DNA from 3 places in the Acidovorax sp. GW823-FHT01C06 genome. Region 2 is predicted to be linked to each of the others. Evidence: predicted binding sites of a transcription regulator. Region 2 holds the regulator's gene; each other region holds the start of a gene.
The links. The regulator NrdR, encoded in region 2, represses ribonucleotide reductase genes. The targets are predictions, from matches to a motif close to CACNANATNTNGTG.
Positions count from the first base shown of each region.

Region 1 (3,270 bases), on a different contig from region 2:
ATGGTCGATCTGGCCGTCCTTCAGATGCTGCAGCAGGTTGACCGAGCCGAGGTTGCACACGGCGGTCTCGGTGTCGCTGGTGTTCAGCGTGATCTCGGTGCACAGGTTGGACGAGTGCACCACGCCGGCGTGCTGCTGGGGCGAGCGCACGTTGCAGGCGTCCTTGAACGTGATCCAGGGGTGGCCGGTCTCGAACAGCATGGTCAGCATCTTGCGCCACATGTCGGTGGCCTGCACCGTCTTGGAAGGCTTGATCTCGCCGCGCGCGGCCTTTTCCTCGTAGGCCACGTAGGCTTTCTCGAAGTCGGCGCCGAAGAGGTCGTGCAGGTCGGGCACGTTGGAAGGGGAGAACAGGGTCCAGGTGCCCTTTTCCATCACGCGGCGCATGAACAGATCGGGAATCCAGTTCGCCGTGTTCATGTCGTGCGTGCGGCGGCGGTCGTCGCCCGTGTTCTTGCGCAGTTCCAGGAATTCTTCGATGTCGAGGTGCCAGGATTCCAGGTAGGTGCAGACAGCGCCCTTGCGCTTGCCGCCCTGGTTCACGGCCACGGCCGTGTCGTTGACGACCTTGAGGAAAGGCACCACGCCCTGCGATTCGCCGTTGGTGCCCTTGATGTGGCTGCCCAGCGCGCGCACCCGGGTCCAGTCGTTGCCCAGGCCGCCCGCGAACTTGGACAGCAGGGCGTTTTCCTTGATCGACTCGTAGATGCCGTCCAGGTCGTCGGGCACCGTGGTCAGGTAGCACGAAGACAGCTGCGAGCGCAGCGTGCCGCTGTTGAACAGCGTGGGCGTGCTGGACATGAAGTCGAACGACGAGAGTACTTCATAGAACTCGATGGCGCGGGCTTCGCGGTCGACTTCGTTGAGGGCCAGGCCCATGGCCACGCGCATGAAGAAAGCCTGGGGCAACTCGATGCGCGTCTTTTTGACGTGCAGGAAGTAACGGTCGTACAGGGTCTGCAGTCCGAGGTAGTCGAACTTCAGGTCGCGGTCCGCCTGCAGGGCGGCGCCCAGGCGCTGCAGGTCATATTGCAGCAGGCGCTCGTCCAGCAGCTCGTTTTCCACGCCCTTCTTGATGAATTCGGGGAAGTAGTCGATATAGGCTTGTCCCATCGCGCTCTGGGTCACCTCGCGGCCCAGGACTTCGCGCACGATCGTGTGCAGCAGCAGGCGGGCGGTGGCGTAGGTGTAGTCGGGGTCTTTTTCGATGAGCGTGCGTGCCGCCAGGATGGAGGCCTTGTAGACCTCGTCCATGGGAACGCCGTCGTAAAGGTTGCGCATGGTTTCGGCAACGATGGGGTCTGCGCTGACGTCCGCGCCAAGATTCACGCAGGCCGACTCGATCAATGCCTGCAGCCGGTGGAGGTCGAGCGCAACGCGTTCTCCGCCGTCCAGCACGTGGAGCAGCGGAGCGGGGGCGGACGGAGCCTGCTGCTCGACCTGGCGTGCACGCTCCTGGGTGCGGCGCTCGCGGTACAGCACGTAGGCGCGGGCAATCTCATGGTGGCCGCCACGCATCAGTCCGAGTTCCACCTGGTCCTGCACATCTTCAATATGAAAGGTGCCGCCTCCGGGGCGCGACCGCACCAGGGCGCGGGTGACATTCTGGGTCAGGGTGTCCACGACTTCGCGCACGCTGGCGGACGCGGCGCCTTGTGTGCCATGCACCGCCAGGAAGGCCTTCATCATCGCCACCGCGATCTTTTGCGGCTCAAACGGCACCACCGCCCCGTTGCGGCGGATGATCTGGTAATGCGCCAGCGAGTTGGCCGCCGACGTTGGCGCGGGCTGCGAAGCCGGAGCTTGCGCTGGGTTGGCGTGGGTGGTGGAAGGCGTAGTCAAAGCAGCTTGCATGGGTGTCCTCTTCTGTGGGCTGTCTGGGATGTGTGGCGCGGGGCGTGAAGCCGTCGCAAGGTGTGAGTGATGGGCCGGACTTCTGTCTGCCGCACACTATATATGGTGTGTCAGGTGCATTCAAGACACTACCGGTAGTGTACCGCCCCAAACCCCTGGGAAAAGGGAAACAGCATGTTTTCAATGCTGCGAGTTCTTGCGATGACCCCGCTGGAATCCCTTGTCCCACCGAAAAAGCAGCAGCGAATCCGCGCCGCGGCGGGCGATACGGGCGGTTTTTCTTCGCGAGGCCGCGTGGAGCTTGGCGATGCGGCTTTGTGCGGTTGCACAAAGAAAAAGTTGCTGTGACGCGGCGCTGCGACAGCGCGTTCAGCTGGCGGCCAGGATGGCGGGCCGGGTCGCCGCGGGAAAACGGTGCGGCGGCCAGCGCAATGCCTTTTGTACCTTCACCCAGTCGAAGCCGGGGCCGGGATCCTGCTTGCGCCCGGGCGCTATGTGCTCATGTCCCGCAATGTGCGCGATGGGATAGCGCCGCGCGATGTCCTGGCAGAGCGTGGCCAGCGTCCGGTACTGGGCGGGTTCGAACGCCAGGCCCTCCAGGCCCTCCAGCTCGATGCCGATCGAGTCGTCATTGCATTGGCTGCGCCCGCGGTAGGCCGACTGGCCTGCGTGCCAGGCCCGCAGATCGCAATCCACGAACTGCCAGAGCGCACCGGTGCGCTCGATGAAGAAATGCGACGACACCGCCAGTCCGCGGATACTCTGGTAGTAGGGATGGGCATCCCAGTCCAGGGTGTTGGTGAACAGCTGTTGCACTGCGCCCCCTCCGTACTCGCCCGGCGGCAGGCTGATGGAATGCACCACGATCAGGTCGATGGCGGACCTGGCCGCTGCCGGGCGCGTGCCATGGTTGGGGGATGGGAGCCTCGTGGCCGCGCGGTGCCAGCCGCCGTCCCACGGCGGTGGGTCCGCCGGCGCTGCCTCCTCAGCCCACGTCGTCATGCGGGTCCTGGTCGTTGGGCACGGCGATGTTCAGCCGGGCGATCCTGTAGCGTATCTGGCGCAGGCTGATGCCCAGCCGGGCGGCGGTGGCGGTCCGGTTGAAGCCCGCCTCGCGCAGGGCGCGGATCAGGATGTCGCGCTCCTGCTGGTCAAGCCATGCCTGAAGATCGCTGGGCAGCGTCACCAGGCTGCCCGCGCCGGGCGGCGGCGCGGCCGGGTAGGCGCTCTGCGGGTCGGCGGGGGACGGCATCGCGGGCGCTGGCGCCGCCCGTGTCCTCGGGGACTCGGCGGCCCCCCCCGAGGGCCCGTCCACATGCAGCGCTTCCCCATCGCTGAGCGCCACGGCCCGGTGCAGCAGGTTTTCAAGCTCCCGGACATTGCCGGTCAGCGGGTGCGCGGCGATGGCGTGGAGCG
Region 1 covers NZ_JBXAKN010000004.1:284,995-288,264, forward strand. The annotation lists gene AC1RCS_RS11770 (ribonucleoside-diphosphate reductase subunit alpha) at 1-1,854, opposite strand, end outside; gene AC1RCS_RS11775 (hypothetical protein) at 2,029-2,202, shown strand; gene ampD (1,6-anhydro-N-acetylmuramyl-L-alanine amidase AmpD) at 2,224-2,856, opposite strand; gene AC1RCS_RS11785 (sigma-54-dependent transcriptional regulator) at 2,840-3,270, opposite strand, start outside.
Region 1: AC1RCS_RS11770 (ribonucleoside-diphosphate reductase subunit alpha) is a predicted target of NrdR. The motif match lies at 1,949-1,962, and genes of this name have one in related genera.

Region 2 (3,270 bases):
ACGTCAGCTACACTAGCGGGGTACGCGACTGGCGATAGGCGCGGCATCCCGCACACAGGGTGCTGCCGCTGACGTGGAAACCAGCAAGGGCTTGCCCCTTGTGAACCACTGGGAAGCGTGCCGCACGGGGTTCATCCTTCTGCGTTCCGCCGTTCGCCTGGGCAGCCCTTGTTTCAAGGGACACAAGTTCATAGGACTGCCAATCATGTACGACCGCAATATTCTTGTCGAACAAACCGACCCCGAGCTCTTTGCCGCCATCCAGGCTGAAAACGCCCGGCAAGAGCACCACATCGAGCTGATCGCGAGCGAGAACTACGCCTCCCCCGCCGTGATGTGGGCGCAGGGCACGCAGTTGACCAACAAGTACGCCGAAGGCTATCCCGGCAAGCGCTACTACGGTGGCTGCGAGCATGTGGACGTGGCCGAGCAGCTGGCCATCGACCGCGTCAAGCAGATCTTCGGTGCCGAGGCCGCCAACGTGCAGCCCCACTGCGGCGCATCCGCCAACGAGGCCGTGTTCCTCGCGTTCCTCAAGCCCGGCGACACCATCATGGGCATGAGCCTGGCCGAAGGCGGCCACCTCACGCACGGCATGCCGCTGAACATGTCGGGCAAGTGGTTCAACGTGGTCTCCTACGGCCTCGATGCCAACGAAGCTCTGGACTACGACGCCATGGAGAAGAAGGCGCACGAAACCCGCCCCAAGCTCATCATCGCCGGTGCCTCGGCCTACAGCCTGCACATCGACTTCGCACGCTTTGCCAAGGTGGCCAAGGACGTGGGCGCGATCTTCATGGTGGACATGGCCCACTACGCCGGCCTGATCGCCGCGGGTGTGTACCCCAACCCGGTGCCGCATGCCGACGTGGTCACCAGCACCACGCACAAGAGCCTGCGCGGCCCCCGTGGCGGCATCATCCTGATGAAGGCCGAGCACGAGAAGGCCATCAACAGCGCCATCTTCCCCGGCCTGCAAGGCGGCCCGCTGATGCACGTGATCGCTGCCAAGGCCGTGGCCTTCAAGGAAGCGCTGCAGCCCGAGTTCAAGGCCTACCAGGAGCAGGTGGCCAAGAACGCCAAGGTGGTGGCCGAGACACTGACCGCGCGCGGCCTGCGCATCGTCTCCGGCGGCACGCAAAGCCACGTGATGCTGGTGGACCTTCGTGCCAAGGGCATCACGGGCAAGGAAGCCGAGGCTGTGCTGGGCGCCGCCCACATGACCATCAACAAGAACGCGATCCCCAACGACCCCGAAAAGCCGATGGTGACCAGCGGCGTGCGCATTGGCACCCCCGCCATGACCACGCGCGGCTTCAAGGAAGAAGAAGCCCGCATCACGGCCAACCTGATCGCCGATGTGCTGGACAACCCCCGCGACGAGGCCAACATCGCGGCGGTGCGTGCCAAGGTCAATGCGCTGACGGCCCGCTTCCCGGTCTACCGTTAACTTCACCGGTCAGCAGCCGCCATGAAATGCCCCTTCTGCAGCAACCTGGAAACGCAAGTCGTCGAAACGCGGGTTTCTGAAGATGGGGTGTTCATCCGCCGCCGCCGCCAGTGCGGCGCGTGCGACAAGCGCTTCACCACCTACGAACGGCCGGAAGTGAGCTTCCCTGCCATCGTGAAGAAGGATGGCCGGCGCATCGAGTACGAACGCGCCAAGCTGCTCGCTTCCTTCAATCTGGCGCTGCGCAAGCGCCCGGTCAGCACGGACCAGATCGACAGCGCCATCGAGCGCATCGAGGAAAAGCTGCTCAACCTCGGCCAGCGCGAAGTGATCTCCAGCCGCATCGGCGAGCTGGTCATGCGCGAGCTCAAGAAGCTCGACAAGGTGGCCTACATCCGCTTTGCCAGCGTGTACCGCAGTTTCGAGGACATCGACGACTTCCGCGCGATGGTGGACGAAGTGCGCAAATAGCCGCCGCGGCGCCCACGGCCCGTTTGTTGCCGGGCTGGGCTGCCCACGCACCCGCCGCCAGCCAGCCAGGCCCAGCGGCCACCTTGGCGATACGCTATCAAAAATATAGCTTTCGGCGCTTGAAGTAAAAGCGCCAGAGGCTATTTTCATGGGCAAAACACCCCCCTGGTGCACAGAAACACCGCGGCTGCCCGACAATGCCTGCGGTGAAAACCCGCCACTTCCTGCAGCTGGTGCTGCTGTCGGCCCTCTGGGGCGCTTCGTTTCTCTTCATCCGCATCGCAAGCCCGCTGCTGGGGCCCAACGTGATGGCCGCCCTGCGCATCGGGCTGGGCACGCTGACCCTGGTCGCCATCATGCGGGCGGCCGGCGAGCCCTGGCCGTGGCGCCACTGGCGCGAGCTGTTCGGGCTGGGCACGCTCACCGTGGCGGTGCCGTTCCTGCTGTATGCCTGGGCAGCCTTGCACCTGCCGGCGGGCTACAGCTCATTGCTCAACACGATGGCCGTTCCCTTCAGCGTGCTCGCGGCCGCGTGGATGAAGGAAGACACGCTGAGCCAGCGCAAGTGGCTGGGCTGCCTGTGCGGCTTCGCGGGCGTGGCCCTGATCGTGCAGCTCGGCCCGGTGGAGCCCACGCCGTCCCTGCTGGTCGCGGCACTGGCCTGCATCATCGCGTCGGCCTGCTACGGGGTCTCCACCACCTGGATGAAGCGGGCCACCACGCGCATGTCGCCCCTGTCGATCGCCGCGGGCATCCACGCCGCCGCGCTGGTGCTGCTGCTGCCGGGCGCCGCATGGAGCCTGCCCGAAGCCCGCTTCACCCCCGGGGCCGTGGCGGCGGTGGCGGTCATGGGCATCGCCACCTCGGGCCTGGCCTACTGGCTCAACCTGCGCGTGCTCGCCCAGGTATCCCCGGTGGCGGCGATGAGTTCCGCGTTCATGATCCCGCTGTTCGGGGTGGCCTGGGGGCATGTGTTCCTGGGCGAGGCCCTGGGCCCCGGCATGCTCTGGGGCGGCGTGCTCGTGCTGGTGGCCACCGGCCTGGTCACGGGCTTCAACCCGCTGCGCTGGCTGGGGGCACTGCGCCCGGGCAAGGAATAGCCGCCGCCGCTCAACGCACGGCGCGCGCGACGGACGTGATGCGGTTGGTAGCAGGCACGGCCACCGGACTCTGCGTGCGGAAGTAGGCCTCCAGCGCGTCCAGGTCCAGCCCGCCCACCAGGCGGTCGCGCCCTTCGGTCAGCACGGTGAAGTTGTCTCCGCCGCTGTCGAGGTAGCTGCTCATCACCACGCGCACCTGCATGTCGTCGCGCAGCGCAGCACCCTGCAGCACCATCTGGCTGACGCGCT
Region 2 covers NZ_JBXAKN010000008.1:243,537-246,806, forward strand. The annotation lists ZMP/ZTP riboswitch at 15-170, shown strand; gene glyA (serine hydroxymethyltransferase) at 206-1,450, shown strand; gene nrdR (transcriptional regulator NrdR) at 1,472-1,921, shown strand; gene AC1RCS_RS17625 (DMT family transporter) at 2,119-3,021, shown strand; gene AC1RCS_RS17630 (bifunctional metallophosphatase/5'-nucleotidase) at 3,032-3,270, opposite strand, start outside.

Region 3 (3,270 bases), on a different contig from region 2:
GCTTCCTGGCGCTGGGCTTCACGCTGCTGGTGCTGCGCTACATCCGACCGCAGCTGGTGTTCAGCGAGCGGCTCATGAAGACGGGCTTCTGGTGGCTCAACGCCGGCCTGGTGCTGATGATCGCCACCAGCCTGTTCCCCATCGCCCTGTTCCAGTTCCACGCGAGCGTGAGCGAAGGCCTGTGGTACGCCCGGGGCGAGGCCTTCATGCAGCAGCCCTTCATCCAGACGCTGCGCTGGGTGCGCACCTTCGGCGACGTGGTCTTCATCGTCGGCGCGCTGGCCATGGCCTGGCAGGTGGTGAGCGGTGTGTTCGGTTCGCGGGCCCCGGCCGCTTCCACGGGGGCCTACCTGGCACAGGCCCGCCGCTGAAATGCACCGTGCGCGGCGGCAGCCACAAGCGGCCACCGCGCTCACACACCGTTTGCCCACAAGGACTGACCATGAACCTCGACAAATTCAAGCACCAGCACACCGACATCCTGCGCAGCATCGCCACCTTGCGCGCCCTGGCCCACGCGGGCGTGCAGGCCAACGCCACGGCCATCGCGCAGGGCATCGTGGCGATGAGCGGCACCATCAAGCTGCATCTGGCCGTGGAAGACCAGGTGCTCTACCCCGCACTGCAGCGCGGTGGCAACCCCGAACTGGCGCGCCTGGGCCGCCAGTACCAGAGCGAGATGGCCTCTATTGCCAGCGCCTACGACGCCTTTGCGCGCCGCTGGAACACGGCCGAGGCCGTGCGCCGCGATGCGCAGGGCTTTCGGGACGAGGCCAACGTGGTGCTGCGCCGGGTGTTCGAGCGCATGCAGCGCGAAGACCATGACTTTTATCCGCGCATCGAGGAGGAAGAAACCGCCGCCTGCCATTGAGCGCCCACGCGAACGCAGCCCGGCCGCAGCGGTGGAGCCCCAGCAGCCCCTAGCCCCCAACAAAAACACCCACCTTTTCCACGCACACCTCTTGTGCTCCAGCGTGCCATCACACGCACCCCCATCCATCGGTAGGGCCTGACGGCACCTTCCTTTCGCCGGCCTTTGTGCCGGCATTTTTTTTACCCCTGCTTACTGCCTCGATTGTGTTGGGTCAAACTACCTATAGTGGCTGGTGGGTATCGTGGACACCATAGGTAGTGTTTTTAACCCGTTCCACAGATTGGTCGAACCCATGGCGTCCACCCTTTCCACCTTGCCCCGCGAAGTCGTTTTGCGCAGCGGCCAGCGCGTTCCTTTTGACGCCGAACGCATCCGCGCCGCGCTGGCCAGCGCGGGCCAGGCCTCGGGTGAATACGGCGCCGACGAAGCGGCGTTGCTCACCGCCCAGGTCACCAAGGTGCTGATCCACCGCTTCCATGGCGAGGCACCCACCATCGAGCAGATCCAGGACGTGGCCGAGCAGACGCTGATCGCCGCCAACCACCTGGCGACCGCGCGCGCCTACATCGTCTACCGCGAGCAGCACGCCCAGCTCCGCGCCGACCGGCAGACGCTGGTCGATGTGGAAAGCTCCATCAACGAATACCTCACGCGCGCCGACTGGCGCGTGAACGCCAACGCCAACCAGGGTTACTCGCTGGGCGGGCTGATCCTGAACGTGGCGGGCAAGGTCACGGCCAACTACTGGCTGTCGCACGTCTACACGCCTGAGATCGGCGAGGCGCACAGGAGCGGCGACCTGCACATCCACGACCTCGACATGCTCAGCGGCTACTGCGCGGGCTGGTCGCTGCGCACGCTGCTGCACGAGGGGCTCAACGGCGTGCCGGGCAAGGTGGAGGCGGGGCCGCCCAAGCACATGAGTTCGGCCGTGGGGCAGATCGTGAACTTCCTGGGCACGCTGCAAAACGAGTGGGCGGGCGCGCAGGCGTTCTCGTCGTTCGACACCTACATGGCGCCCTTTGTGCGCATTGATGCCATGGACTACGCCGCCGTGCGCCAGTGCATCCAGGAGCTGGTCTACAACCTCAACGTGCCCTCGCGCTGGGGCACGCAAACGCCGTTCACCAACCTCACCTTCGACTGGACCTGCCCCGAGGACCTGCGCGAGCAGGTGCCCGTGATCGCTGGCGTGGAAATGCCGTTCAGCTACGGCGAGCTGCAAGCCGAGATGGACCTCATCAACCGCGCCTACATCGACGTGATGACCACGGGCGATGCCAAGGGCCGGGTGTTCACCTTCCCCATCCCCACGTACAACATCACCAAGGATTTTCCGTGGGAGAGCGAGAACGCGCAGCTGCTGTTCGAGATGACGGCCAAGTACGGTCTGCCGTACTTCCAGAACTTCATCAACTCCGAGCTGGAGCCCAACATGGTGCGCTCCATGTGCTGCCGCCTGCAACTCGATTTGCGTGAACTGCTCAAGCGCGGCAACGGCCTGTTCGGCAGCGCCGAGCAGACGGGCAGCCTGGGCGTGGTCACTATCAACTGCGCGCGCCTGGGCTACCAGCATGCGGGCGATGAGGCGGGCCTGTTCGCCGCGCTCGACCGCCTGCTGGAACTGGGCAAACAAAGCCTGGAGACCAAACGCAAGCTCATCCAGCGCCTGATGGACCAGGGCCTGTTCCCCTACACCAAGCGCTACCTGGGCACCTTGCGCAACCACTTTTCCACGCTGGGCGTGAACGGCATCAACGAGATGGTGCGCAACTTCACGGCGGACCGGCACGACATCACCAGCGAATGGGGCCACGCGTTTGCCGTGCGCCTGCTCGACCACGTGCGCGAGCGCATGACGGCCTTCCAGGAAGAAACCGGCCACCTCTACAACCTGGAGGCCACGCCCGCCGAAGGCACCACCTACCGCTTCGCCAAGGAAGACAAAAAGCGCTGGCCCGCCATCCTGCAGGCGGGCACGTCCGAGCAGCCTTACTACACCAACTCCTCGCAGCTGCCCGTGGGCTTCACCGACGACCCGTTCGAGGCCTTGATGCGGCAGGAGGCGCTGCAATCCAAATACACCGGCGGCACCGTGCTGCACCTGTACATGGGCGAGCGCTTGTCCAGCGGCGCGGCCTGCCGCGATCTGGTGCGGCGCGCGCTCACGCGCTTTCGCCTGCCCTACATCACCGTCACGCCCACGTTCTCGATCTGCCCCACGCACGGCTACCTGGCGGGCGAGCACCCGTTCTGCCCGCGCTGCGACGAAGAGCGGCTGGACGCCAAGCGGCGGCGGCTGGCGGCCTGACCTCGAATTTCAAACCAAATTGGCCTGTAGCGCTTATCAATAAAGCGCTGGCAGCTATCAATAAAGAAGCATTTTTTAACCATGA
Region 3 covers NZ_JBXAKN010000001.1:58,941-62,210, forward strand. The annotation lists gene AC1RCS_RS00290 (nitric-oxide reductase large subunit) at 1-371, shown strand, start outside; gene AC1RCS_RS00295 (hemerythrin domain-containing protein) at 443-871, shown strand; gene AC1RCS_RS00300 (ribonucleoside triphosphate reductase) at 1,167-3,185, shown strand.
Region 3: AC1RCS_RS00300 (ribonucleoside triphosphate reductase) is a predicted target of NrdR. The motif match lies at 1,121-1,134, and genes of this name have one in related genera.